One region of the Actinokineospora baliensis genome, then DNA from elsewhere that is predicted to be linked to it. Evidence: riboswitches for the same ligand, from Rfam matches in the RefSeq annotation. Region 1 holds a riboswitch; each other region holds the start of a gene.
The links. Region 1 has a riboswitch for cobalamin ahead of JOD54_RS26930 (magnesium chelatase subunit D family protein). Riboswitches for the same ligand answer to the same signal wherever they lie in the genome.
Positions count from the first base shown of each region.

Region 1 (5,251 bases):
AGAGGCTGTCGACCCAGTGCCAGCCGGAGCGGGAGGCCCAGCCGGGGCGGCGGAGCATGAGCAGCGGGACTCTTGCGATAAGAGCGGCTTCGGCGGCGGAGGCGCTGATTCGCTCGGCGAACGGGTGCGTGGCATCCACCACCGCGGCGATCCCGTGCTCAAGCAGCCACTGCGCGAGCAAAGCAGGCCCACCGAAGCCGCCGACGCGGACCTCACCGACCGGCAACCGCGGCTCGCGGACCCGACCAGCCAACGACGACACGACGGTGTGCTCCGGGCTGGTGTGAAGGGCGGCCGCGAGGGCCCGCGCCTCGCCGGTACCTCCCAGGACCAGGACCTTCACGGGCGGTCCCGCTCCGCGGAGTACAGGTGGCTCTCACGGAACCCACCCGGGTCGAGCACGCGCCCGACGATGATCACCGCGGTCCGTTTGATCCCCGCGGCGTGGACCTGGGCCGCGATGGAAGCCAGCGTCCCCCGCAGCACGACCTCCTCCGCGCGCGAAGCGTGCGCGACCACGGCGACCGGGCAGCACTCCCCGTAGTTCGGCACCAGCTCGGCGACGACCTCGTCAATGCGCTGCACGGCAAGGTGCAGCACCATCGTCGCGTGGGAGCGACCTAGCGTGTCTAGGTCCTCACCCGGAGGCATAGGCGTCGCGCGGGCGGCAGTTCGAGTGAGCACCACGGTCTGCCCTAGGGCGGGCACGGTCAACTCTTGCCGAAGGGACGCGGCAGCGGCGGCGAAGGCGGGCACGCCAGGAGTCACGTCATAAGGCACCTCAGCGGCGTCCAAGCGGCGCATCTGCTCGGCCATAGCGCTGAACACCGAGGGGTCCCCGGAGTGCAACCGAGCGACGTCGTGGCCAGCGGTGTGCGCTGCCACCATCTCGGCGACGATCTCGTCCAGCGTCAGGTTCGCCGTGTCGACCTTGCGAGCCCCGGATGGGCACACCGCCAGCAACTCTTCGGGCACCAGCGCACCCGCGTAGAGGCAGACCGGCGCGGCAGCGATGAGGTCGCGCCCGCGCACGGTGATCAGGTCAGCCGCACCCGGGCCAGCCCCGATGAAGTGCACGGTCATGTCCGCTCCTTGCTCGCGACCCACTGCGTGACCGGCATGGCCTGCCGCCAGCCGGTGAACCCGCCGACCGGGGCGGCCCGCCCGACGGACAACCGGGTCAGCGTCCCGCCGACCTCGGCGTACCAGCGCGCGACGAGCACCTCCGACTCGAGCGTCACCGCGTTCACCACGATCCGCCCACCCGGCCGCAGCGCCGCCCAGCACGCGGGCAGGACACCCTCGACCGTCACTCCCCCGCCGACGAACACCGCGTCCGGCCGCTCCAGCCCGGCCAACGCGTCCGGCGCCGAACCACGGACCAGGACCACGCCCGGCACTCCCAGCGCGGCCGCGTTGCGCGCGACCCGGTCGGCCCGGTCGTCGCGCGGCTCGATGGCGATCACCCGGCACGCGGGGTGCGTCCGCGCCCACTCGATCCCGACGCTGCCCGACCCCGCGCCGACGTCCCACAGCAGCTGCCCCGGCTCGGGCGCCAGCGACGACACCGTGACCGCCCGGACCTCGCGCTTGGTGATCTGCCCGTCGTGCTCGTAGACGTCGTCAGGCAGGCCAGGCACGCGCGGCAGCCGACGAGCGCCGGGATCGGCCACGCACTCGATCGCGACGACGTTGAGCGGCGACACGTCGTCCCAGTCGGTGCCGATCCGCTCGCCCGGCCCACCCAGTTCCTGCAAGACCGTGACCGCGCTCGCACCGAACCCGCGGTCGCGCAACAACGCGACCACCGCCGCGGGCGTTGCACTGTTGGCGCTGAGCACGAGCACACGGCGTCCCTGGTGCAGCACGGCGTGCAACCGCTCCACCGGCCGTGCGACCGCGCTGACCACGGCCACCTCCTCGACCGCCCACCCGAGCCGCGCGCACGCCAGCGACAGCGACGACGGGTGCGGCCACACCCGGACTTCGGCGAACCGCGACAGCGTGGTGCCGATGCCGTGGAACATGGGGTCGCCACTGGCCAGCACGCACAGCACCCGGTCGCGGTAGCGCTCGAGCAGGCCGGGGATGGCCGGGACCAGCGGCGAGGGCCACGCGACCCGTTCGGCGGTGACCTCGGCGGGCAGCAGGTCGAGCTGGCGGGCCGACCCCAGGACGACTTGGGCGCGGTCCAGCTCGGCGCGCGCCGCGGGCGAGAGCCCGACCACACCGTCCGCACCGATTCCCACCACCGAGACCGCCACGGGCCCAGACCCTAACCGACCCGAGATCCCCACCACGTGCCTTGGCCGCGAGCCCCGCCGGATGCGACGATGCCTGGCGAGCCAACTGAAGACAGAACAGCAGGTGTGCGAGGAAGCCGGTGCGAGTCCGGCGCGGTCCCGCCACTGTGACCGGGGAGTGCCGTCCCCACGCTGGCCACCGGGGCGACTCGGGAAGGCCGGGGCGGCGCGGCGATCCGGGAGCCAGGACACTCCGCCCGCTGACCCACCGACCCGGGCGCGGACCCGGAGTGAGGAACGACGTGACCCGTCCAGCCCTGCCCGGCTACCCGTTCTCCGCGGTCGTCGGCCACGCCGACCTGCGGCTGTCCCTGTTGCTCAACGCGGTGCACCCCGGGATCGGCGGGGTGCTGGTGCGCGGCGAGAAGGGCACCGCCAAGTCGACCGTGGTGCGCGCGCTGGCCGCGTTGCTGCCCGTGGCGGGCGTCGTGGCGGACTGCCGGTTCTCCTGCGACCCGGCCGCGCCCGACCCGGCCTGCCCGGACGGCCCGCACTCGGCCCCCGACTCCGACACCCGCCCGGCGCGGCTGGTCGAGCTCCCGGTCGGCGCCACCGAGGACCGGGTCATCGGCTCACTGGACCTGGAACGCGCGCTGACCGAGGGGGTCCGCGCCTACCAACCGGGTCTGCTGGCGGCGGCGCACCGGGGGGTGCTCTACGTCGACGAGGTCAACCTGCTGCACGACCACCTGGTGGACCTGCTGCTCGACGCCGCCGCGATGGGGCGCGCGCACGTCGAGCGCGAGGGCGTGTCGGTCTCGCACGCCGCGTCGTTCCTGCTGGTCGGCACGATGAACCCGGAGGAGGGCGAGCTGCGGCCGCAGCTGCTCGACCGGTTCGGGCTCACCGTCGAGGTGCGCGCCGCCCGCGACGTGGACACCCGCACGGAGGTGATCCGGCGGCGGTTGGCGTTCGAGGCCGACCCGGCGGGCTTCGCCGATGCCTGGTCCACTTCGGACGCGGAGCTGGCCGCGCGGATCGTGGCCGCCCGCAAGGCACTGCCGGAGGTCGTGCTGCCCGACGCCGAGCTACGCCGGATCGCGGCGGTGTGCGCGGCGTTCGACGTAGACGGCATGCGCGCGGACCTGGTGGTTGCCCGGGCTTCGGTCGCGCACGCGGCGTGGCGCGGGGCGGGCGCGGTCGAGGAGATCGACGTCGAGGTGGCCGCCCGGCTGGCCCTGCCGCACCGGCGCAGGCGTGACCCGTTCGACGAGCCCGGACTGGACCAGGAGCAGCTGTCGCAGGCGTTGCGCGACGCCGCCGAGGAGGCCGACCGGGACCCCGACGACAGCGGCCCCGGTGGCGGCGCTCCGGAACCGGGTGAATCCGAGGCGCCCCAAGGGGATCAGGGCAAGCAAGACGCCGAAGCACCCCAGGGCGGCGACCAGTCGCAGGCGGCTTCGCGGCCGGACGAGGCGTTCCGGGCCAGGGTGCTGCAACTCGACGGCGTCGGCGAAGGCGCGCCGGGCAGGCGATCGCGGTCACGCGCCGGTTCCGGCCGGGCGCTGCGCGCGGCGCAGAACCAGGGCACCGGAATCCACCTGGTCGGCACGCTCACCGCAGCGGCGCCTTTCCAGCACACGCGGGGTCGCAGCGGTCCGGGGATCGTGGTGCGGTCGGGGGATGTCCGGCGCGCGGTGCGGGAGGGCCGGGAGTCGAACCTGGTGCTGTTCGCGGTGGACGCGTCGGGCTCGATGGCCGCCCGCAAGCGCATGTCCGCGGTGACCGGCGCGGTGATCTCCTTGCTGCGCGACGCCTACCAGCGCCGGGACAAGGTCGGGCTGGTGACCTTCCGCGGCGGTGAGGCCGTGTTGTCGTTGCCGCCCACGTCGTCGGTCGAGGCCGCTGTCGCGCGGCTGCGTGATCTCCGCACCGGCGGGCGCACCCCGCTGGCGGACGGGTTGTTGCGGGCGCGGAAAACGCTTGCCATTGAACGGATGCGTGACCCGAGGCGGCGGGCCCTGCTGGTCGTCGTGACCGACGGCCGCGCCACGGTGGCGGTGAACCGGGACGGGCGCACCTCGCACGACGCCGTCGGCGACGCCATGCGCGCGGCGGCCGCACTCGCTGCCGACGGGGTGGTCAGCGTGGTCGTGGATTGCGAGAACGGGCCGGTTCGCTTGGGGTTGGCCGACAATCTCACGGCGGCGCTCGGCGGAACCGGTCTCCGACTCGCGGAACTGTCCGCCGACGCCGTCGCCGGTGTGGTCCGCGCGGCGCGCGCCGCCTGAGGGGAGTCGTTATGCCACAAGGGAAGCCGGAGGTTGTCCCGCAAGACGGGCTCACCACCCGGCAGCGGCGGAACCGGCCGTTGGTCGTGGTGCACACCGGGGAGATGAAGGGCAAGTCCACCGCCGCCTTCGGATTGGCGCTGCGCGGGTGGAACCAGGGCTGGTCGATCGGGGTGTTCCAGTTCGTCAAGTCCGCGAAGTGGCGGGTCGGCGAGGAATCCGCGTTCCTGGCGCTGGGCAAGCTGCACGAGCAGACCGGCGAAGGCGGGCCCGTCGAATGGCACAAGATGGGCGCGGGGTGGTCGTGGTCGCGCAAGGCGGGCACCGAGGACGACCACGCCGAGGCCGCGCGTGAGGGCTGGGCGGAGATCACCCGCAGACTGGCCGCGCAGCAGCACGACCTGTACGTGCTCGACGAGTTCACCTACCCGCTCAAGTGGGGGTGGATCGACACCGACGAGGTCGTGGCCACCCTGGCGTCCCGACCGGGCCACCAGCACGTCGTGATCACCGGCCGCGACGCGCCGCAGTCCCTTGTGGACGCTGCGGACCTGGTGACGCACATGACGAAGGTCAAGCACCCGATGGACTCCGGCCACAAGGGCCAGAAGGGCATCGAGTGGTAGCGCGGGTCGTCATCGCCGCTCCGGGCTCCGGCAGCGGCAAGACGACCGTGGCGACGGGGCTCATGGCCGCGCTGCGCGCGCGTGGGCACGT
Region 1 is NZ_JAFBCK010000001.1:6,049,512-6,054,762, forward strand. Features, by position in the region: gene JOD54_RS26915 (cobalt-precorrin-6A reductase) at 1-343, opposite strand, end outside; gene cobM (precorrin-4 C(11)-methyltransferase) at 340-1,083, opposite strand; gene cbiE (precorrin-6y C5,15-methyltransferase (decarboxylating) subunit CbiE) at 1,080-2,264, opposite strand; cobalamin riboswitch at 2,349-2,518, shown strand; gene JOD54_RS26930 (magnesium chelatase subunit D family protein) at 2,546-4,534, shown strand; gene cobO (cob(I)yrinic acid a,c-diamide adenosyltransferase) at 4,546-5,160, shown strand; gene JOD54_RS26940 (cobyrinic acid a,c-diamide synthase CobB) at 5,154-5,251, shown strand, end outside.

Region 2 (5,251 bases), 1.1 Mb from region 1:
GGAACCGGCCGTCCACTCGGCGGTGCCAAGGGTGGTGAAGTAGGTGTCGACCAGGTCGTCGGTCACCTCGGTGAGGGAGGCGGGGGTCCAGCGGGGTGAGCGGTCCTTGTCGATGATCTGGGCGCGGATGCCCTCGACCAGGTCCGCGGACCGCAACGCCCGGTGTGAGGTCCGGTACTCCTGGGCCAGCACGGTTTCCAAGGGCAGCGCCAAAGCCGTGCGCAACGCCCGCAGCGTCACCTTCAACGCCGTCGGTGATTTGCCCTCCATTTCCTTCGCCGTCGCGACAGCCGCTTCGCCGCCGTCGTGGAGGTTGGCGAGGATCTCCTCCACCGAGTCGGCGGCGTAGCAGTGGTCGATCCAGCCCTGGTCGGACGCGAGGCGGCTCGGTGGGGGAGTGTCGGCGACCGCGGCGATCGCTTCGCTCGGTGTGCCGGTGGTGAGGGCGTCGAGCAGGTCGGGGAAGCGGGAGCTCGGGACGAAGTGGTCGGCGAGTCCACAGTGGATGGCATCGGCCCCGGACACCGCGGTACCCGTCAGCGCCATGTGGGTACCCAACTGGCCGGGCGCCCGGGACAACAGGTAGGTGCCGCCGACGTCGGGGGCGAAGCCGATGCCGACCTCGGGCATGGCGACCCTGGAGCGCTCGGTGACGATCCGGTGGCTCCCGTGCGCGGACACACCGACCCCGCCGCCCATGACGATGCCGTCCATCCACGCCACGTACGGTTTCGGGTACCGGGCGATCAGCGCGTTCAGCCGGTACTCGTCAGCCCAGAACGCCAGTGACGCCGACCCGCTCGCCCGCGCGTCCTCATAGATCGACCGAATGTCCCCGCCCGCGCAGAGCCCCCGCTCGCCCGCCCCGTCGATCAGCACCGCACGCACCGCCGAGTCGTCGCGCCAGCGGTCGAGCTGCTCGGTGATCGCCAGCACCATCGGGTGATCGAGGGCGTTGAGCGCCCGCGGCCGGTCAAGCGTGACCCGGCCAAGCCCACCACGGACGTCGAACCGGACGTTGTCACTCACGACAGCCACCGAGCAATGGGCACGTTGTCTCCTTCGACATCGGGTAGGGGTAAACCGTAGCCGTGCGGGCGACCGTGATCGGTGCTGGACAGGGGCGGCGGTCCAGGGGCTAGGGTGGTGGTGCAGCTGGTTCGACCACCGCGTGCGGTGGTCGAGGCAAGAGGGAACCCGGTGGGAATCCGGGACTGCCCCGCAGCGGTGAGTGGGAACGACCGCCGTCATCGGCACTGGGCCCGGTGGGTCTGGGAAGCGACGGCCAGTAGGAACCCGGCGTGTGCCGGCGTGCCCGCGAGTCCGAAGACCTGCCCGCTGTGCGTCCCGCGACCGCGGGGCGCTGGCTGAGACCTCGCGGGTGGGTCTGTGCTGAACCGGCCTGGTTTGGCGTGCGCTCCTCGCGGTGGTCCACGTGGACTCGCGAAGGAGAGCCCCGTGACAAGCACCAGTCGTGCGACCGTGCACGGATACCCGCGCCAGGGTGCCAACCGGCAGTTGAAGAAGGCGACCGAGGCCTACTGGGCCGGGCGCACCGGCGCTGACGCGCTGCTCGACGCGGCCAGGGAGCTGCGGTCCCAGCGGTGGGCCGAGCTGCGGGACGCGGGCGTGGACGACATCCCGAGCAACGACTTCTCCCTGTACGACCACGTCCTGGACACGGCGTGGCTGCTGGGCGCGATCCCGGCCAGGCACGCTGCGGTGGCCCAGGGGCTGGACCGCTACTTCGCGATGGCGCGGGGGACCGCCGACGTGCCGCCGTTGGAGATGACGAAGTGGTTCGACACCAACTATCACTACCTCGTGCCCGAACTGGGGCCGGACACGACCTTCACGCTGGACCCGACCAAGCCGCTCACCGAGTTCGCCGAGGCCCTGGAGCAGGGGATCCTCACCCGCCCGGTCGTCCTGGGGCCGGTCAGCTTCCTCCTGCTCGCCAAGGACCCCACCGGCTCTGCCCAGCCGCTGGACCTGCTCGACCGGATCGTCCCGCTCTACGCCGACCTGCTCGGGCAGCTGCGTGCGGCAGGCGCGGAGTGGGTGCAGCTGGACGAGCCCGCGCTGGTCACCGACCAGCCCGAGGCGGTGCTCGAGCGGGTCGCCGAGGTCTACGCGGTGCTGGCCGCCGAGCGGGTCCGGCCCAAGATCCTGGTCGCGTCCTACTTCGACCGCCTCGGTGATGCCCTTCCGGTGCTGGCCGCCGCCCCGGTCGAGGGGCTCGCGATCGACTTCACCGGGCCCGCGGCGGCCAACCTCGACGACCTCGCCGCGCTGGGCGGGATCCAGGGCAAGCGGCTGGTCGCGGGCGTGGTCACCGGTCGTAACATCTGGGCGGCGGACCTGGCCGCCGCGCTGGGTGCGCTGGAGAGGCTGCAGGAGCTGGCGGGCACGGTCGACGTGGCGCCTTCGTGCTCGTTGTTGCACGTGCCGCTGGACGTCACCCTGGAGCGCGACCTCGACCCGGAGGTGGTCAGCTGGCTGTCGTTCGCCCGGCAGAAGCTCGCGGAGATCGTCACCCTGCGCGACGGCCTGGTCGAGGGGCGCCCGGCGGTCGAGGAAGCCCTGCGGCGCAACGCCGATCGGCTGGCCTCGCGCGCCGCATCGCCGATCGTGCGGGTCGCCGCGGTGCGGGACCGGGAGGAGGCGGGCGTAAGGCGCAATCGCCCCTATGAGGCGCGGCGGCAGGCCCAGCAGGACCGGTTGGGCCTGCCCGACCTGCCGACGACCACGATCGGGTCCTTCCCGCAGACCGCTGACCTGCGCAAGGCGCGCGCCGAGCTGAGGGCCGGGCGGCTGTCGGACGAGGCGTACCAAGAGGCGATGCGGGCGGAGATCCGGTCGGTGATCACCGACCAAGAGGAGCTCGGCCTGGACGTGCTGGTGCACGGCGAACCCGAACGCAACGACATGGTCCAGTACTTCGCCGAGCAGCTCGACGGGTTCCTCGCCACGCGGCACGGCTGGGTGCAGTCCTACGGCAGCCGCTACGTCCGGCCGCCGATCATCGCGGGCGACGTGTCGCGGCCCGCGCCGATGACGGTCCAGTGGTCGACCTACGCGCAGAGCCTGACGCCGCGCCCGGTCAAGGGGATGTTGACCGGCCCGGTGACGATGCTGGCGTGGTCGTTCGTGCGCGATGACCAGCCGCGCGGGGAGACGGCGCGCCAGGTCGCGTTGGCGTTGCGCGACGAGGTCGCGGACCTGGAGGAGGCCGGGATCGCGGTCATCCAGGTCGACGAGCCCGCCCTGCGGGAGACCCTGCCGCTGCGCACCGCCGACCGCGCCGCGTACCTCGACTGGGCCGTGACCGCCTTCCAGCTCGCCACCACCGGCGTCCGCGACGACACCCAGATCCACACCCACATGTGCTACGCCGAGTTCGGTGACGTGCTCCGCGCCATCATCGACATGGACGCCGACGTGATCAGCCTCGAAGCCGCCCGCTCCCAGATGGCCATCGTCGCCGACCTCGCCGCCGCCACCTACCCCAACGAGGTCGGCCCCGGCGTCTGGGACATCCACTCCCCCCGAATCCCCACCACCAACGAGATCGTCGGCTACCTGCGCACGGCCACCGCGGACTTCCCGGCCAACCGCCTCTGGGTAAACCCCGATTGCGGCCTGAAGACCCGCGGCTACCCGGAGGTCCGCGCCACCCTGGCCAACCTGGTCGCCGCGACCACCCGGGTGCGGGCCGAAGCGTGATCTCGCACCAACTATCCCCGCGGCGGGTGGGCAACCCACCCGCCGCGGGGGCGGGTCGCACCGTCCGCGAGCGGTTGGCCGCGGGCAAGGCCACGCTGTCGTTGGAGTTCATGCCGCCGCGCAAGGCCGGTGACGACCAACGGATCTGGGACACCGTGCGCAGACTGGAGTCGTTGCGCCCGGACTTCGTGTCCGTGACCTACGGCGCGGGAGGATCGACCCGCGACAACACGGTCGCGGTCGCCGAACGCATCGCCCGCGAGACCACGATGCTCCCCGTGGCCCACCTCACGGCGGTGAACCATTCGATCGGGGAACTGCGCTCCATCATCGGGCGCCTCGCCGACGCGGGTGTGGTCAACGTCCTCGCCGTGCGCGGCGACCCGCCAGGTGATGTCACGGGGGAGTGGGTGCGCCACCCCGCGGGGGTCAACTACGCCGCCGAGCTCGTGGCACTCCTGCGAGACCACGGCGACTTCTGCGTCGGCGTCGCCGCGTTCCCCTACAAGCACCCGCGTTCGGTGACGGTCGCCTCGGACACCGAGCACTTCATCGCGAAATGCCGCGCGGGCGCCGACTACGCCATCACCCAGATGGTCTTCGACCCGGACGACTACCTCCGCCTGCGCGACCGCGTCGCCGCGAAGGGCTGCGACACGCCGATCATCGCCGCCCTCATGCCGGTCACCACCACGCGCACCATCGACCGCTCCGAACAGCTGTCCGGAGCACCATTCCCACCCGCCTTGGCCGCCAAGTTCGCCGCCGTCGCGCACGACCCCGCCGCGGTACGGGCGCTCGGCGTGGAACAAGCGGTACTCCTGGCCCACCGGCTGCTGGCGGAAGGGGCCCCGGGCCTGCACTTCATCACCTTCAACAACGCGCGAGCCACCAGGGAAGTGGTCACCCAGCTCCCCACACCATGAGCCGAACCCCCAAACCCCGCCGGATCAACGTCGACGACTGCGCTGGCCAAGCGGGCACGATGGGGGCATGGACCCGATCCGGATGCCGTGGGAGCCGATGACGCTGGTTGAGGTGGCGCGGGTGTTCGAGGGGTTGGGTGTGCCGTGGTGGATCGCGGGTGGGTATGCGATCGAGCTCGCGGTGGGTGGGGGAGTGCGCGAGCACGCCGACATCGATGTGGTCGTTCTGCGGCGTGACCAGATGGCTGTCCAGCGGGTTCTATCGGGGTGGGAGCTGTGGGCGGCTGATCCGCCGGGCACGTTGCGGGTGTGGGAGCCGGGGGAGGTGCTTGCGACCACTGTGCGGGTCGTCTGGTGTCGGCAGGGGAGTGATCAGCCGTGGCGGCTCCAGGTCATGCTGGACGAATCGTCGGGCTCCGAGTGGTTCTCGCGGCGGGATCCCCGGCTCAGACGGGCTCTCGACGAAATCGTGTGCAGGAGCGCGGACGGGATTGCCTACCTCGCCCCGGAGATCCAGCTGTACTACAAGTCCCGTGACCCGCGCCCCAAAGATGAGACTGATTTCGCCGCCGCCCTGCCGGTTCTCACCGCCGCGCAAC
Region 2 is NZ_JAFBCK010000001.1:4,977,686-4,982,936, forward strand. Features, by position in the region: gene JOD54_RS22770 (enoyl-CoA hydratase/isomerase family protein) at 1-1,038, opposite strand, end outside; cobalamin riboswitch at 1,140-1,353, shown strand; gene metE (5-methyltetrahydropteroyltriglutamate--homocysteine S-methyltransferase) at 1,459-3,726, shown strand; gene JOD54_RS22780 (methylenetetrahydrofolate reductase) at 3,753-4,652, shown strand; gene JOD54_RS22785 (nucleotidyltransferase domain-containing protein) at 4,720-5,251, shown strand, end outside.
Region 2: linked by a shared signal. The riboswitch ahead of metE (5-methyltetrahydropteroyltriglutamate--homocysteine S-methyltransferase) and the one ahead of JOD54_RS26930 (magnesium chelatase subunit D family protein) in region 1 are both predicted to bind cobalamin.

Region 3 (5,251 bases), 1.4 Mb from region 1:
GGCTTGAGCTGGACGCCGGTAAACCTCGATGATCTGTCCCTTGTGGATGAGGTGTACAAGGTCACCGATGACGATGCCTACCGCGCGTGCCGAACCTTGGCCCGCACGGAGGGAATCCTGGCCGGGGTGTCGACAGGGGCGGCGCTGACCGTCGCACTGTCTGCCGCGATGCGGACGCGTCCTGGGCGCCGCGTGGCGGTGCTCGCTTCCGATCGCGGTGAGCGCTACCTCGCTACCGCCTTCAACGACCAGTGGCTGCGGACCAATGGCCTGGCCACTGACTGCACGGCCGCTGGGCTGCGTGCCCGCGCTGGTCGCCTCACCCCGTACTCGACCACCCCCGCAAGGGATTGCGCGAATTACATGCCAGAACTGGCGGAGCAACTGGGCTCGCCGACCGCCCGCGCCATCGCCGAGGTGAGCTTGTGATCACCGTGTTGCGCCAGCGGGCGTTCCGCCGCTTGTGGTTGAGCCACACGGCGTCGGCCGCCGCGACGGGCCTGATGCCCACTGCGCTCATCCTGGCCGTCCTGGACCGTCATGACGGCTTCACTGCGCTGGGTCTTGTGTTGGGCGCGAGGACTTTGGGGTTCCTGCTGGGTGCTTTGCCTGCGGGTGTCATCGCGGACCGCTATCCCCGCGCCAAGACGTTGGCCTGCTCCAGCTTGCTTCGAGCAGCGGGAACAGCCGCAGTAGCGTTGCTTCTCGACTTGCCCACCATCGCGTTGTGCGCTGCCGTTTTCCTCGCAGGTGCGGGGGAAGGCGTGTTCCGCAGCGCCTACCAAGCCCTGGTCGGTGAGCTGGTCGCCGAGGAGCACAGGCACTCGGCGAACGCGGCCACGACGCTCAGCTTGCGCATCTGCCTGGTGGCTGGGCCCACCATCGCGGTCATGGCGCACAGCAGCCTGGGCGCGACCGCGAGCCTCCTGATCGCCGCTGGGTTGTGGCTGGTCTCCGCCGTGCTACCTGATCGACGTGGTGCGGCGCCTCAGGATACGGGTCGTACCAACGCTTTCGTCGACTTCGGCGAGGGCCTGCGAGAGGCGCGCAAACACCGGTGGTTCCTCGCCGGCCTGGTCGCCCTCGTCGTCTGGCTCGCCCTCGGCGAGGCAGCGAAGTACCTCATGCTCCCCATCATCGGCCAAGAACGCTTCGGCGGCGACTGGCTCATCGGCGCGGCCTTGGGCGCCTACTCTTTCGGCGCCGCAGGCGGGGCGGTGTTGATGAGCCGCTGGCGCCCACGACGCCCCGGCGTTCCAGCCATGATCATGCTGGGCAGCTACGGACTGGTCCCGCTCGCGCTGGCCTTCGCGCACCACAGCTGGATCATCATCGCCTGCTGCGCCATCGGTGGCGCGGGCATCGAGATCTTCAACATCCCCTGGTTCACGGCCATCCAACGCGAAGTCCCCCAACACCTCCAAGCCCGGATCTCCGCTCTCGACTTCCTCGTCTCCTACGGCATGAGCCCTCTTGGCTTGGCGCTGCTCCCCGCCGCGATCGACGCCGCGGGTGGCACGCTCGTCCTGACGGTGTGCGGGGTCGTGGTCATCGTCGCCGCACTGCTCACGCTTCTTGTACCCGGTATGGCCACGTTCACGGATCCACGCCAACCCGACCCGGCGAAGCACACCTTGGCCGCTGCCACGGCATGACGTGACTTGGCGGCCACCAACACTTTGTTGGTGGCCGCCAAGTCCGTGCTCGAGGTACGAATACTCGCCACCTGGCCGGGCCCGTTTGATCGTGGTGTGTAAGAGGTCCGCCTGTGGGATGGAGGCCAGCCCCGACATGGGAGTCGTGGGCGACTTGGTACGAGATGTTCAGCGTCGACCTCGAGAATGACGGAGACCCGGACGTCGGCGTGATCTCGGACCCCTTCGACCTTTCCGGCACACTCGACCTGCGGGTCCGGCACTTCCGCAACGACGGTGCGGGCAACTTCACCGAGGTGTGACCGATCGGTGAAGGTCCGCGGGTGTCGCCTGTGCGGCGTCGAACTCCTGGGTGACCAGGGCGCCGTTGACCGCGCCACCGGCCGCCGCGCCCGCTCCGATGGACATGGGGACGTTGGCGCCGGGGTTGACCACGTTGCCCACGGCCCAGATGCGGTCGCCGCTGGTTTTGCCGGTGAGGGGGTCGACGGCGAGGAAGCTTCCGAATGGGGTGTCCGCGCGGCGCAGGTTCAGGTGCTTGAGGCAGTCGTCGTGCGGTCGTGGGGTGCCGGTGGTGAACAGGGCGTCCACCGCTACCTCGGTGTCGCGGGCGGTGTGTACGACGAGGGGGCCTTCGCCGGAGACTGACACGACCGGGTCGGCTACGAGGTCGATCCCGCGTGAGCGCAGGCGGGCCTCGACCGACTCGTCCAGTGCGGGGGCGAAGACCGTGACCTGCGGGCTCCACTGGCGGATGAGCTCGGCCTGGTGCAGCCCGAGCGGTGAGGTGACCAACACGCCGAGGTGCTGGTCGCGGACCTCCCAGCCGTGGCAGTAGGGGCAGTGCAGGACACGGGCACCCCAGTGCTCGGCGAGACCGGGGATGTCGGGCAGGTCGTCGGACAGGCCGGTGGCCACGATCGCGGCCCTCGCCGAGATCTGCCCCGACCCGGGGACGGTGACCACGACCCCAGCTCCGGTCTCGTCGAGCCGTTCGACCCGGCCGGGGTGGAACTCGACGCCGTAGGACGCCGCCTCGGACCGGCCGCGCGCGACCAGTTCGCGGGGATCGACGCCCTCGTGGCCGAGCACACCGTGCATGTGATCGGCGAAGCGGTTGCGCGGACTACCCGCGTCGACCACCACTACCCGCCGCCGAGCACGGCCCAACATCAAGGCGGCACTCAGTCCCGCCACTCCCCCGCCGACCACGACCACGTCCCACTGTTCATCCATGCCGACCAGTTCACCCGCACAGCGGCCAGTACGCAAACCGGCTTGCCGTTCTGGCAAGGAGTGGTCGCGGCCGTGGCGGTTGCCCGCTCGTTCAGGGGTGACCCCAGGGGGTCGACATGGTCGGACTTCCTACTTTAGGGTGTCCTCAGGTCCATGGTGTCAGGGAAGCCGGTGCGAATCCGGCGCGGTCCCGCCACTGTGACCGGGGAGCGACGCCCCACTTCAAGGCCACTGGCGCGAGCCGGGAAGGCCGGGGCGGCCGTCGATCCGGGAGCCAGGATACCGGCCATGGACAGCCGTGTTCGTCCACGAGGATGGAGCTGAACGCATGCGGATTCGTCCTGCCTGCGCGAAAGTCGCCGACCGCCCGCCTCCGGCGCGGTAGGTCCGTCCTGCCCTGAGCCCGGTCGCCCCACGAGGCGCGACCCGGGCGGTTCAGTCCTGCGCTCCTTCGCGAAAGGCATGCCATGACCACCGAACTCCACCACTTCGTCGCCGGGAAACCGGTTCCGGGAACATCGGGCCGCTTCGGCGACGTCTTCGACCCCAGCACGGGTGCCGTCCAGGCCAGGGTTCCGCTGGCCACCGCGGCCGAGGTCGGCGCCGCGGTTGACGACGCGGCTCGTGCGCAGCGCGAGTGGGCGGCGTGGAACCCGCAGCGCCGTGCCAGGGTGCTAATGCGGTTCCTCGAGCTCGTCCGATCCGAAGAGGACAGTCTCGCGCGGTTGTTGTCCTCCGAGCACGGCAAGACCGTCGCCGACGCGAAGGGCGACATCCAGCGGGGGTTGGAGGTCGTCGAGTTCGCGATCGGCATCCCGCACCTGCTCAAGGGCGAGTACACCGACAGCGCGGGCACCGGCATCGACGTCTACTCGATGCGCCAACCGCTGGGCGTGGTGGCGGGCATCACCCCGTTCAACTTCCCCGCGATGATCCCGTTGTGGAAGGCCGCGCCCGCGATCGCCTGCGGGAACGCGTTCGTGCTCAAGCCCTCCGAGCGCGACCCGTCGGTGCCGCTGCGGTTGGCGGAGCTGTTCAGCGAGGCGGGTTTGCCGCCGGGGGTGTTCTCGGTGGTCAACGGGGACAGGGAAGCGGTGGACGCGCTGCTGACCGACCCACGCGTCGAGGCGATTGGGTTCGTCGGCTCGTCGGCGATCGCGGAGTACATCTACTCGACCGCCGCCGCGCACGGCAAACGCGCGCAATGCTTTGGCGGCGCCAAGAACCACATGGTCATCATGCCCGACGCGGACCTCGACCAGGTGGTCAACGCGCTGGTGGGCGCCGGGTACGGCTCGGCGGGCGAGCGGTGCATGGCGATCTCGGTGGCCGTTCCGGTCGGTCAGGCGACCGCGGACGCGCTGGTCGAGCGCCTCGCCGAGCAGGTGCGAACCCTCAAGGTGGGCGCGGCCCTGGACGAGACGGCGGACTTCGGGCCGCTGGTGACCGCCGAGGCGGTGAACCGGGTGCGCGACTACATCGACATCGGGGTGGCCGAGGGGGCCGAGCTGGTCGTCGACGGGCGTGGCCTGGTCGTTCCCGGCCACGAGAACGGGTTCTTCCTCGGCGGCAGCCTGTTCGACAAGGTCACGCCCGAGATGCGGATCTACCGGGAGGAGATCTTCGGCCCGGTGCTGACGATCGTCCGCGCGGACGACTACGAGGCCGCGCTGCGGCTGCCCAGTGAGCACGAGTACGGCAACGGCGTGGCGATCTTCACCCGCGACGGCGACACCGCGCGCGACTTCACCGCCAGGGTGAACACCGGCATGGTCGGGGTGAACGTGCCGATCCCGGTCCCGATCGCCTACCACACCTTCGGCGGCTGGAAGCGGTCCGGTTTCGGCGACCTCAACCAGCACGGGCCGGACTCGATCCGCTTCTACACCAAGACCAAGACGGTCACCTCCCGCTGGCCGTCCGGCGCAAAAGAAGGCGCCAGCTTCGTGATCCCCACGATGAAGTAGGCGACCGATGAGACTGACCGACGAACAGCGCGCGCTGCGCGAGACAGCGGCCGACTTCGCCGCCGAACACCTGGCCCCGCACGCGGTGGAATGGGACCAGGCCAAGCACTTCCCGGTCGACGTGCTCCGCAAAGCGGCCGAACTGGGCCTCGGCGGCCTTTACCTGCCCGAGGAGGTGGGCGGGTCCGAGCTCGGCAGGCTCGACGGCGTGCTCGTGTTCGAGGCGCTGGCCACCGGCTGCCCGTCGATCGCGGCGTACGTGTCGATCCACAACATGGTCGCCACGATGATCGACCGCTTCGGCACCGACGACCAGCGGCACCGCTACCTGCCCCGGATGTCCACCATGGACGCCATGGGCAGCTATTGCCTCACCGAACCCGACGCAGGCTC
Region 3 is NZ_JAFBCK010000001.1:4,618,376-4,623,626, reverse strand. Features, by position in the region: gene JOD54_RS21160 (PLP-dependent cysteine synthase family protein) at 1-429, shown strand, start outside; gene JOD54_RS21155 (MFS transporter) at 426-1,655, shown strand; gene JOD54_RS21150 (hypothetical protein) at 1,820-1,957, shown strand; gene JOD54_RS21145 (NAD(P)/FAD-dependent oxidoreductase) at 1,944-2,891, opposite strand; cobalamin riboswitch at 3,022-3,196, shown strand; gene JOD54_RS21140 (CoA-acylating methylmalonate-semialdehyde dehydrogenase) at 3,359-4,858, shown strand; gene JOD54_RS34410 (acyl-CoA dehydrogenase family protein) at 4,866-5,251, shown strand, end outside.
Region 3: linked by a shared signal. The riboswitch ahead of JOD54_RS21140 (CoA-acylating methylmalonate-semialdehyde dehydrogenase) and the one ahead of JOD54_RS26930 (magnesium chelatase subunit D family protein) in region 1 are both predicted to bind cobalamin.

Region 4 (5,251 bases), 2.4 Mb from region 1:
GGGCGTGCTTGCGGGTGGTGTTCTCGAGCGTGGTCACTGGCAGGCCTCGCAGGACTCGGGGTTTTCCAGGGAGCAGGCGATGGCCTCGGCGGGTGCCGCGGTCACGGTGGCCTGCTGGATGCGCGTCGCCGGGCGGGAACGCAGGTAGTACGTGGTCTTGAGGCCGCTCTGCCAGGCGTATCGGTACATAGAGGACAGTTTGCCGATCGTCGGCGAGGCCACGAACAGGTTCAGCGACTGGCTCTGGTCGATGTACGGGCCACGCGCGGCGGCCAGGTCGATCAGCGCCTTCTGCGGCAACTCCCACGCGGTGCGGAACAACGACCGCACCTCGTCGGGCAGTTCGGTGAGCCCCTGCACCGATCCCTCGTCGCGCTTGAGCCGGGCCCGGACCTCGTCAGTCCACATGCCACGGCCCTTGAGCTCTCGCACCAGGTACGAGTTGATCTGCAAGAACTCACCGGACAGCGTTTCGCGCTTGAACGTGTTGGACACCTGCGGCTCGATGCACTCGAAGCAGCCCGCGATGGAGGCGATCGTCGCGGTGGGCGCGATCGCCACCAGCAACGAGTTGCGCAGGCCGTGCTCGGCGATGCGCTCGCGCACCGCGGCCCACCGCTCGGTCTGCGTCGGCGTGACACCCCACAGGTCCGGTTGCAGCTGACCGCGCGCGGACCGGGTCCGCGAGTACGCCGGGTGCGCGCCCGCCGCGGCGGCCAGACCGGCCGAGGTCTCCAGCGCGGTGAGGTAGATCTCCTCGGCGAGGCGGGTGGACAGCTCGCGGGCGGCCTCAGAGTCGAAAGCCAGGCGCAGCTTGAAGAACACGTCCTGCAGGCCCATCACCCCGAGCCCGACCGGACGCCAGCGCGGGTTGCCGCGCCCGGCCTGCTCGGTCGGGTAGTAGTTGATGTCGATCACCCGGTCCAGGAACACCACCGCGGTGCGCACAGTGGACCGCAGCCGCTCCCAGTCCACCTCGTCACCGAGCACGTGCGCGCCGAGGTTGACCGACCCGAGGTTGCACACCGCGGTCTCGTCGTCGCTGGTGACCTGCAGGATCTCGGTGCACAGGTTGGACAGGTGCACCACGTCGCCCGGTTCGGCGGTCTGGTTGCAGGTGCGGTTGGCGGTGTCCTTGAAGGTCATCCACCCGTTGCCGGTCTGCGCCAGGGTGCGGATCATCTTGCCGTAGAGCTCGCGCGCCTTGACCGTGCGCACCGCGCGACCGGCCTCCTCGGCGGCCCGGTAGGCGCGGTCGAAGTCGTCGCCCCACAGGTCGACGAGCTCGGGCAGCTCGTCGGGGTCGAACAGCGACCAGTCCGCGTCCGCCTCGACCCGGCGCATGAACTCGTCGGGGATCCAGTTGGCCAGGTTGAGGTTGTGCGTGCGGCGCGCGTCCTCCCCGGTGTTGTCGCGCAGCTCCAGGAACTCCTCGATGTCGGGGTGCCAGGTCTCCAGGTACACGCACGCCGCGCCCTTGCGCCGCCCGCCCTGGTTGACCGCCGCGACCGAGGCGTCGAGCGTGCGCAGCCACGGCACGATCCCGTTGGAGTGCCCGTTGGTGCCCCTGATCAGCGCGCCGCGCGAGCGGACCCGCGACCACTGCACGCCGATGCCGCCCGCGAACTTCGAGAGCCTGGCGATCTGGGCGTACCGCTCGTAGATCGACTCGAGCTCGTCGCGCGGGGAGTCCAGCAGGTAGCAGGAGGACATCTGGGTGTGCACGGTGCCGGAGTTGAACAGCGTCGGGGAGCTGGGCAGGTAGGCCAGCGACGACATCAGCCGGTAGAAGTCGATCGCCTCGGCGGCGGTGTGCGACAGGCCACACGCGACTCGCAGCAGCCAGTACTGCGGCAGTTCGACAACGCTGCGGCGCGACGGGTGCCGCAGCAGGTAGCGGTCGTAGACGGTACGCAGGCCGAAGTACTCGAACCGGCGGTCCGCTGTGAGGTCGATGGCGTCGTCGAGCTTGCGCGCGTTGGCCGCGACCAGCCGAGCGGTGCTGTCGCCGATCAGGCCCTCGGCGTGCCCGAGGGCGATGCTCTGGCTGAACGAGTGCACCCCCTGGCCGCGGACCTCCTTGTCGATGTAGGCGCTGAGCAGCCCGGCGGCGAGCCGGGAGTACTCGGGGTCCTCGGCGACGAGCTCGGCGGCGGTCTGGATGGACAGCCGGTCCAGTTCGGCGGTGGTGGCGCCGTCGTAGAGACCGCTGATCGTCTTGGTGGCCACCCGCAGCGGGTCGACCTCGCGCAGCCCCTCCGCGCAGCGCCGCACGGCGCGCACGATCTTGTCGACGTCGACGGGCTCCAGCGCCCCGTCGCGCTTGCGCACCCGCATGGTGGTGACCGTGTCGACGGTCGTCACAACCTGTCTCCTCGCGAGCCTGGGCCCCGGGGTCGAGGAGGACACGGGCGCGCGCGACCGCCACGTCCTCACGCCCTCCCACGGGGCCGCGGACACCCGCCCGCGGGTCGCGGGCGGGGTGCTGGCAGGTCTTCGGACTCACGGGCGTGCCTGGGCAGGCGCCTACCGGCCGTCGCTTCCCAGACGCGGGCGTCCAGTGCTTCGTTGACGGCTTTCGTTCCCGTTCACCGCTGCGGGGCAGTCCCGGACTCGCACCGGGTTCCCTCTTGCGACGACCGCTCTGGCTGAGCGGCCGAACCAGCTGTCGGCACCATACATGGCCGTCCCGACGGTTCCGGGACCCCACATGTAGTGGGTGTGTCGCCCAGGCCCCGAGCGGGGCGGGGCCTGGTTCTCGGCAGATCACGCGAACACGGGATGGAGCAGGGGAGCCCTCGGCGCGAGGCTCGGAGGGGTAGGGGTGGACCTTCGGCGCGGGAGAGGGACATGACTCACCGACGGGAAGTCGACATCGCGGTCATCGGGGCCGGGGTGCTGGGGCTGGCCACGGCCGAGGCGCTGGTGCGGCGCGGGGCCGACGTGCTGGTGTTCGACGGGCGGCCGCCGGGCGCCGGGCTCTCGGGCGGTCTCACCAGGACGTTCCGGCACCGGCACGACAACGAGCTGCACGTGGCGATGGCGGTGGAGGGGCGGCGCGGGTTCGCCCGCTGGGAGCAGCGGCTCGGGCGCGAGCTGATCGGGCCGGAAGGCGCGGTGTACCACGGGATGGACCATTCGCACGTCACCGGGATGGCGGCGCAGCGGGTCGAGCACTCGTTCGTCCCCGGTGCGGTGGGTGGCGAGGTGTTCCCCGCGCTGGCGCGGGTGGGCACGCCGCTGCTGGTCGACCCGGGCGCGGGCGCGATCAGGGCGAAGCGGACGATCGATGCGCTGGCGCACTGGGTCGGCGACCGGATCGTCCAGGCCGACGTGCACAGCGTCACGGTGCCTTCCGACGGCGACGGAGCGGAGTTCCAGACCACGGAGGCGATCTACCGGGCCAGGCACGTGGTGATCTGCGCGGGCACGGCGGTGACCCGGTTGGGCGCGAGCGTCGGGTTCGACATCCCGGTGCGCAGCGCGCTGCACGCGCGCCCGCACTTCCGGGTGCGCCCGGAGTTCGCAGGCACGCCGCTGCCCTGCTGGGTGGACATCTCCGGCGAGTTCGGCGTGAACGTGTACGGCTCCCCCATCGGCGCGACCGGCACGTACGTGGTCGGGATGATCGGCCCCGCCGTCGATGTCCCCTTTGGACCGGACGGCGGGCTCCCCCCGGGCACCGACATGGAGGAGCACGTGCGGCGGGTCAGCGCGTACGTGGCGAAGGCGTTGCCCGGCTTGGACCCGGAGCCGGTCGGCGCGCGGGTGTGCGTGATGACCAAGCTGCCCAAGGGAAGCGACGCGCTGCGGGCCTGGCACCGACCCGGGGTGACGACCATCGCCGGGCACAACCTGTTCAAGATGGCACCCGCGCTCGGCGAACTGCTCGCCGACGCCGCGGAGAAGGACCAACTGCCCGAGGCGCTGGAGCGCGCGGGTGCGGACGCGCTCGAGGCGGCGTAGATGGTCATCGCGGTCACCGGGGCCACCGGAACCGTTGGCCTGCGGTTGGTGTCGCGGCTGGTCGGCCGCGGTTGCCGGGTGCGCGCGGTCGTTCGCCCCGGCGGACGGCGGCCCGCCGGGGAGCTGGTCGAGGTCGTGGAAGCGGACCTGGAGCGGCCGGAGAGCCTTCGCGAAGCGTTGCACGGCGTGAGCGACCTGTTCCTGCTGACCCCGCTGCACCCGGACCAGGGCGCGGTGCACCGGGGCCTGGTGGACGTCGCCAAACGCGCCGGGGTTCAGCACGTGGTGCGGATGTCGGCGCTGGGTGCCGATCCCGCGTCACCGGTGTCGGTGCACCGCCAGCACGGCGAGGGCGACCAGGCGGTGCTGGAGTCCGGGCTGCGGTACACCCTGTTGCGCTCCAACACGTTCATGCAGAACGTGGCGCAGTGGGCGCCGACCATCCGCGCGCGGGACGCGATCGTGCTGCCGGTCGGCGACGCTCGCGTCAGCATGATCGACGCTGGCGACATCGCGGAGGTGGCCGCCGCTGTGCTCACCGAGGGCGGCACCGACGACCAGGTGCTGGAGCTGACCGGACCGAGGGCCATCAGCTACCCGGCGCTGGCCGCGCTGGTGTCCACAGTGGTCGGTCGGCGGATCACCCACGTCGACATCTCGCCTGCGGACGCGGCGGCGGTCATGCTGGGCAACGGCATGCCGGACTGGGCGGTCGCGGCGCGCATCGGCCTCTACAGCACGCTGCGCGCGGGCACGGCGGAGCGGGTGAGCACCGCGGTCCTCGACTGGACCGGGCGGCCACCGCGCGACTTCGCCGAAGTGGTACCGGAACTCGCCCACGCGCTGAGCGGGTGAGCGGCGTGCGCGTCTTCGCCGTCGGCGCGACCGGCGTGCTGGGCCGCCACCTGGTGCCGGAGCTGGTGCGACGCGGCCACGAGGTGGTCGTGATGTCCCCGGGAGCGCGGTTGGACCGCCTCCCGCCCGGGGTCGGCCGGGTCCGCGCCGACCTACTCGACCCCGGGATCACCGACCGGCTGACCGAAGCGCTGACCGGGGTCGACGTGGTCGTCAACGCCGCGACGGCCATCCCCCGCGACTTCACCGCACCGGGCGCCTGGGACCGCAACACCAACCTGCGCGTGGAAGGCACAGCCCGACTGATGCGGGCGGTGGTGGCAGCGGACGTCCCCGCTGTCGTACAGATGAGCGTCACCATGGCTTACGCCGACGGCGGCGACCACTGGCTGACCGAAACCGCCCCGTTCGACCAAGACCCGGCCCGCGC
Region 4 is NZ_JAFBCK010000001.1:3,652,261-3,657,511, reverse strand. Features, by position in the region: gene JOD54_RS17250 (ribonucleotide-diphosphate reductase subunit beta) at 1-37, opposite strand, end outside; gene JOD54_RS17245 (ribonucleoside-diphosphate reductase subunit alpha) at 34-2,364, opposite strand; cobalamin riboswitch at 2,471-2,681, opposite strand; gene JOD54_RS17240 (NAD(P)/FAD-dependent oxidoreductase) at 2,851-3,966, shown strand; gene JOD54_RS17235 (SDR family oxidoreductase) at 3,967-4,821, shown strand; gene JOD54_RS17230 (NAD-dependent epimerase/dehydratase family protein) at 4,827-5,251, shown strand, end outside.
Region 4: linked by a shared signal. The riboswitch ahead of JOD54_RS17245 (ribonucleoside-diphosphate reductase subunit alpha) and the one ahead of JOD54_RS26930 (magnesium chelatase subunit D family protein) in region 1 are both predicted to bind cobalamin.